2 linked regions of the Methylomagnum ishizawai genome follow. The protein of the gene in region 1 binds, or shares a complex with, the protein of each later gene. Links are inferred from orthologs where the notes say so. Each region holds a gene or a part of one and is shown on either strand. Other genes may lie near its edges.

What was found.
Region 2: the proteins of dsbD (region 1) and K5658_RS19275 are in contact, whole or in part, in a crystal structure (PDB 1JZD), measured with the Escherichia coli proteins. The link is inferred for Methylomagnum ishizawai from one-to-one orthologs.

Annotation. Positions count from the first base shown.
Region 1 is NZ_AP019783.1:1,058,964-1,062,334, forward strand. Bases 77-3,135 are described here. They hold dsbD (protein-disulfide reductase DsbD), read left to right. Parts: upstream 77-468; coding sequence 469-2,802; downstream 2,803-3,135. Other genes in these bases: K5658_RS04890 (FxsA family protein), read right to left, coding at 77-90; cutA (divalent-cation tolerance protein CutA), read left to right, coding at 137-472; K5658_RS04905 (TlpA family protein disulfide reductase), read left to right, coding at 2,802-3,135. Also shown: more of K5658_RS04890, read right to left, coding at 1-76; more of K5658_RS04905, read left to right, coding at 3,136-3,314. UniProt on the Escherichia coli protein: Required to facilitate the formation of correct disulfide bonds in some periplasmic proteins and for the assembly of the periplasmic c-type cytochromes.
Region 2 is NZ_AP019783.1:4,276,279-4,279,471, reverse strand. Bases 313-3,193 are described here. They hold K5658_RS19275 (DsbC family protein), read left to right. Parts: upstream 313-1,318; coding sequence 1,319-2,068; downstream 2,069-3,193. Other genes in these bases: mutS (DNA mismatch repair protein MutS), read right to left, coding at 2,149-3,193; rseP (RIP metalloprotease RseP), read left to right, coding at 313-1,289. Also shown: more of rseP, read left to right, coding at 1-312. UniProt on the Escherichia coli protein: Acts as a disulfide isomerase, interacting with incorrectly folded proteins to correct non-native disulfide bonds.

The sequences.
Region 1 (3,371 bases):
GCCCAGCGCCCCGAACAGCTTGATTAGAAGGTAAAGCTCCAGGAGCGGCAGGGCCACCACGGCGGCCAATAACCATTGTCTAATGTCCATCCCATCCTCATACGGTAAAATTCGGGAAAACCCAGGACTTTTTGCCATGTCCACCGCATACTGTCTAGTTTTCTGCACCTGCCCCGACGCCGATAGCGCCGGGACGTTGGCCGACGCCCTGGTCGCCGAGCGGCTCGCGGCCTGCGTCAATATCCTGCCCGGCCTGGTTTCGGTCTACACCTGGGAAGGCAAGACCGAGCGGGCCTCCGAACACCTCCTTGTGATCAAGACCGAAGCCGCGCTCTATCCGGCCTTGGAAACTTTCATCCAATCCCGCCATCCCTACGATGTCCCCGAGATCGTCGCCCTGCCCGTGGCGCGTGGCTCGGCTCCCTATCTGCACTGGATCAGCACATGCCTACATCCTCCCGAAGAACCATGATCTCGAACCCGCCGTCCATCCGCCGCCTGGGAGCCTGGGGCGGCTTTTTTGTGCTGTGCCTGTGGTGCGTGGGCGCGGCCTGGGCGCTGGAAGGCAAAGACCTGTTGCCGGCCGAACAGGCGTTCCGGAGCGCGGCCCGGATCGAGGGCGACGCCGTGTTGTTGGATTGGGAGATCGCCGAGGGCTATCACCTCTACCGCAAGAAATTCAAATTCGCCACCCAGACCCCAGGGGTCCAATTGGGCGAGCCGGTGTTGCCCGAAGGCAAGCTGAAACACGACGAGATTTTCGGCGAGATGGAGGTTTACCGGCACCATGCCCAAATCCGTCTGCCGGTGGCGCGCCAAGAGGGCGGGGCGCAAGCCCTGGCTTTGGAGATGAGCGTGCAGGGCTGCGCCGATGCCGGGGTGTGCTATCCGCCGCTCAAACGGACGCTGCGCTTGGATTGGCCCGCGCCACCGCCGTTGAATGTCGCGGCGGCGTCGAATTCGGTGCTGGGCGGGGCGCTCCATGCCTTGGGGCTGAAAACGGGTTCCGGCCAGGATGAACTATTGCCCGCCGAGCAGGCGTTCCGGTTCTTCGCCGAGGTGAAGGACGATCATACCCTGTGGCTGCATTGGCAGATCGCCGACGGCTATTACCTCTACCGCGAGAAGTTCAAGCTCGCCCTGGCCGGGACGCCGGGCGTCACGCTGGGCGATTACCAGATTCCCCCTGGCGAACCCAAGCACGACGAGGAATTCGGCGATGTCGAGGTGTTCCACAAAACGGTGGCTTTCGCGCTGCCGCTGGTGCGCGGCGCGGCCCAACCGCTCAAACTGGCCTTGAAGGCCGGGTTCCAGGGGTGCGCCGACCGCGGCGTGTGCTATCCGCCGATGAACCAGACGGTCGAGTTGCCATTGCCCGCCGCCGGTACGGTTCAGGCCGGCGCGGAAACCACGCCCGCGCCCGGAGCCGCCCCCGCCGGCGAATGCGAGATGAAATCCGCCGCGGGTTTCGTCGAGGACGCGCCGCAGTCCGAGCAGTGCCAGATTTTCTCTTCGTTGCAAAACGATTCGCTGTGGCTGACGGTGGCGAGCTTCTTGGGGATGGGCTTGCTGCTGGCTTTCACGCCTTGCGTGTTCCCGATGATTCCCATCCTGTCCGGCATCGTGGTCGGCCATGGCCATCATCTGACCACCCGCCGCGCTTTCTTCCTGTCGCTGAGCTACGTGCTGGCTTCGGCCTTGGCCTATGCGGTGTTCGGGGTGTTGGCGGGGCTGTTCGGCGGCAATCTGCAAGCCTTGTTCCAGGAGCCCAGGGTCATCATCGCCTTCAGCGCGGTGTTCGTGGTGCTGGCCTTGTCGATGTTCGGCTTGTTCACCCTGCAAATGCCCGGTTTCATCCAGGACCGTGTGGTCGGTTGGAGCAACCGCCAGCATGGCGGCACGCTGGCGGGCGCGGCGGTGATGGGGGCGCTCTCGGCCTTGATCGTCGGGCCGTGTGTCGCGGCCCCGCTGGCCGGCGCCTTGATCTATATCGGCCAGTCCGGCGATTGGGTGCTGGGTTTTTGCGCCTTGTTCGCGCTGGGGCTGGGGATGGGGTTGCCGCTGCTGGCCATCGGGGCTTCCGCCGGGAAGCTGCTGCCCAAGGCCGGTATCTGGATGAATTCGGTGAAAGCCGTGTTCGGTGTGGGTTTGCTGGGTATCGCCGTGTGGTTGTTGGCGCGTATCCTGCCGTCCGCGGCTTCGATGTTCCTGTGGGCTTTGCTGCTGATTATCCCGGCGATGTATCTGGGGGCGCTGGATACGCTGCCGCAGCCCGCTTCGGGTTGGCGCAGGCTGTGGAAGGGCGTCGGGATCGTGATGCTGGCCTATGGCGTCCTGCTCTTGATCGGCGTGGCCGCCAACACGGGCGATCCCTTGCAACCCTTGCGCGGTTTGCAGGCGGTCGCGGCGGGCGGTACCGGGACGGCGGCCCCGCAATCCCTGGAATTCCGGCGGGTCAAATCGGTGGCCGAACTCGACCGCGAAATCCAGAAGGCCCAGGCCGCCGGGCGTTGGGCGATGCTGGATTATTACGCCGATTGGTGCGTGTCCTGCAAGGAGATGGAGCGCTATACCTTCACCGATGCCAAGGTGCGGGCCGCGTTGGCCGATGTGGTCCTATTGCAAGCCGATGTCACCGACAACACCGAGGACGACACGGCCCTGCTCAAGCGCTTCGGCTTGGTGGGACCGCCGGCCACCTTGTTCTTCGGGCCGGATCAGGAGGAGCGCAAGGCGTTCCGGGTGGTGGGCTATATGGACGCCGAGAACTTCGTGGAGCATGTGCGGAAGGTGGTGCGCTGATGACCGGCAAAGTGTTGTATCCATTGATCGCGGTCGCCGCCTTGCTGGCCGGTATCGCCACCCAACACTGGCTGGCGTCCCCCACGGAACCCATCCTCGAACCGCCGCTGCACGATCTCGCGGGCACGCCGCACGCCTTGGCCGAATGGCGCGGCAAGGTGGTGGTCCTCAACTTCTGGGCCACTTGGTGCCCGCCATGCCGGGAGGAAATGCCGGAGTTCTCGCGCTTGCAGCAGGAACTCGGCCCGCAAGGCTTGCAATTCGTCGGGGCCGCCATCGACGACCCGGAAGAGGTCCGTAATTTCCTCAAGGACAACCCCGTCGATTATCCCATCCTGCTCGGCGACGAGCGCGTGCCGCATTGGGCCGACCAACTCGGCAACCACCTGTCGGTGTTGCCGTTCTCGGTGGTGTTCGACCGCGCGGGGACGCCGGTCGCCATCCATACCGGCGGCTTCGAGCGCCAGCAAGTCATCGATCTCGTCCGGCCCTGGCTGGAAACCCGGCCCTGAGTTCCGCGCCGAAATCCTGGGTTATTTGCACCAACTGCCGCGATCATCGCGGAAAAT
Region 2 (3,193 bases), 3.2 Mb from region 1 along the record:
GCCATTTCTGGGCAGCCCGCCGCCTCGGCGTCAAGGTCACCCGGTTTTCGTTGGGCTTCGGCAAGCCGCTGTGGGCCTACCAAAAATCCCCGGACGACACCGAATTCGTGGTCTGCGCCCTGCCTTTGGGCGGATATGTCAAGATGATCGACGAACGCGAGGGCGCGGTCGCTCCCGAAGACCTGCCCTTCGCCTTCAACCGCCAACCCCTATGGAAGCGGGCGGGCATCGTGGTGGCGGGGCCGGTGTTCAACCTGCTGTTGGCGGTCCTGATCTACTGGGGCGTGTTCATGCTGGGCGAGACCGGCCTCAGGCCGGTGCTGGGTCCGGTGGCGGCGGAAACCCTGGCCGGACAGGCCGGGTTCCGCGAAGGCGATGAAATCGTCGCGGTGAAGGGCGATCCCACCCCGACCTGGAATGTCGCCCTCGCCGCCGTGGTCGAAACCGCCGTCGAGGAGGAGCCGATCCAGGTCGAGGTCAAGGGCGCGGACGGGGCCGCCCGCGTCCTGGTGTTGAGGATTCCCCAGGAGGTGGCGCAGGAACCCGAGCAGCTTTATCAGAAACTCGGCTTCCGCCCCCACGAACCCGCCTTGCCGCCGGTCATCGACCGGGTCGAACCCGGCAGCGCCGCCGAAGCCGGCCAACTCAAGCCCGGCGACTTGATCGTCAGCGCCGACGGCACGGCGATCAAGACCTGGAAGGAATGGGTCGAATTCGTCCGCACCCACCCGGATGTGGCGATCCGCACCGTCGTCGAGCGCGGCGGCGTCCGCCTCGATCTCGGCATCAAACCCAAAGGCGTGGATTCCCCCGAAGGCCGGGTGGGCCGGATCGGCGCGGCGGTCAGGATGCCGGAGGACATGGAACAGTCGTTGCGGGCCGAATACCGGCTCGGCTTGTTCCCGGCCCTGGGCGCGGCCATCGACAAGACCTATGGCTACGCCGCCTTGACCTTGAAGATGATCGGACGCATGGTGGTCGGCAAGGCCAAGGTCGACAACCTCAGCGGTCCCATCAGCATCGCCCAGTACGCCGGGCAATCGGCCAGCGTCGGCTTCGGCCAATTCCTGAAATTCCTCGCCATCGTCAGCATCAGCCTCGGGGTGTTGAACCTGTTGCCGATCCCGGTGCTGGACGGCGGGCATCTCCTGTTCTATTTGATCGAAGGGGTCAAGGGCAGCCCGGTATCCGACCGGACCTTGGCGTATTGCCAGCAGGTCGGGATGTTCATCTTGCTGTGCTTGATGGTATTGGCGTTCTTCCTCGATATTGAGCGCCTGTTTAACTGACCGGGTTTTCCTAATTGTTTGGAGTTGCCATGAAGAGAATCATAAGCGCCGCCTTGCTGGGGTTGGGATGGATGTTGTCCGGCGCGGCCCAGGCCGATGCCAAGGCGGTCGAGGAGGCATTGAAACAGAACCTGCCCACGCTCAAGCCGGATTCGGTCCAGCCTTCGCCGATACCGGGCCTGTACGAAGTGATGATGGGGGCGAAGCTGTTCTATGTGTCGGAGGATGGGCGCTATCTGATCCAAGGCTCGATGGTCGATGTCAAGGACCGCAAGGATTTGACCGAGGCCAAGCTGGCCGGGGCGCGGCTCAGTTCGCTGGACAAGATGGGCGTGGGCCAGATGATCGTGTTCAAGCCCAAGACCACCAAGCATGTGGCCTATGTCTTCACCGATATCGACTGCGGCTATTGCCGGAAGCTGCATTCCGAGATCGACCAATACCTCGCCCAGGGCATCGAAATCCGCTACCTGTTCTTCCCGCGCAGCGGCCCCAACACCGATTCCTATTTCAAGGCGGTATCGGTGTGGTGCGCCAAGGACCGCAACGCCGCCTTCACCAAGGCCAAGAAGGGCGACACCCCCGAGCGTAAGGACTGCGACAACCCGGTGGATGAGCAGCTGGCCCTGGGCAATGCCTTCGGAGCCAACGGCACGCCGATGATCGTGACCGAGAAGGGCGATATCCTGCCGGGGTATGTACCGGCGGCGCAGTTGGCCAAGATCATGGAGCAGCAGGCGGCGGACCCGCCAGAACCGCAGGCCGCCGCCAAGAAATAACCGGCGGCGGTTTCCCGGATAACGGACGGGGCGGATAGGCTTGGCCTATCCGCCCCGTTCGCGTTTGTGGGCGACGGGTGTTATCCCTCCGCCAGCTGCTTCAACGCGAACAACACCTCCAAAGCCTGCTTGGGGCTGAGTTCGTCCGGTTCGATCTCCTTCAGCCTTTCCAGCGCCGGATGCGGCGCGGCTTCGGCGAACAGGTCCATTTGCCGGGAGTCGCGGCCCTTGGCCTTGGGCTTCTCGGCCTGGGCGTGCTGTTCCAGCGCGGCCAGTTTCTCCCGCGCCTTCTTCACCACCGTCTTCGGCACCCCGGCCAGCGCCGCCACTTGCAGCCCATAGCTCTGGTTGGCGGGGCCGTCCTTGACCGCGTGCAGGAACACCACGCCGTCCTTATGCTCCACCGCGTCGAGGTGGATGTTATAGACCGCCGGGCATTCGTCGGGCAGGGCGATCAGCTCGAAATAATGGGTGGCGAACAGGGTGAACGCCTTGATTTCCCGCGCCAGATGCTCGGCGGCGGCCCAGGCCAGCGACAGCCCGTCGAAGGTGCTGGTGCCGCGGCCGATTTCGTCCATCAGTACCAAACTGGCGGGCGTGGCGTGGTGCAGGATATGGGCGGTTTCGGTCATCTCCACCATGAAGGTCGAGCGCCCGCTGGCGAGGTCGTCGGAGGCGCCGATGCGGGTGAAGATGCGGTCGAAGGGGCCGATGATGGCGCTTTCGGCGGGGACGTAGCTGCCGATGTGGGCCATCAGCACGATCAGCGCGGCTTGCCGCATGGCCGTGCTTTTGCCTCCCATATTGGGCCCGGTGATGATGAGCATCCGACGCTCGGGTGATAACTCCAGATCGTTCGGCACGAACGGCGCGTCCAGCACGCTTTCCACCACCGGATGACGTCCGGCCACCACCCGCAGCCCCGGTTCCGCGCTCATCGTTGGTTTGCAAAAGCCCAAGGCGTCGGCCCGTTCCGCCAGATTCGCCAGCACGTCCAATTCCGCCAGGCCCGCCGCGCATTCCCGCAGCGCCTCCAAGCGGGTGCCGAGTTGCTCCAACAATTCGTCGTACAGGGCTTTCTCGAAGGCCAGGGCGCGTTCGCGGGCGCTCAACACCTTGTCCTCG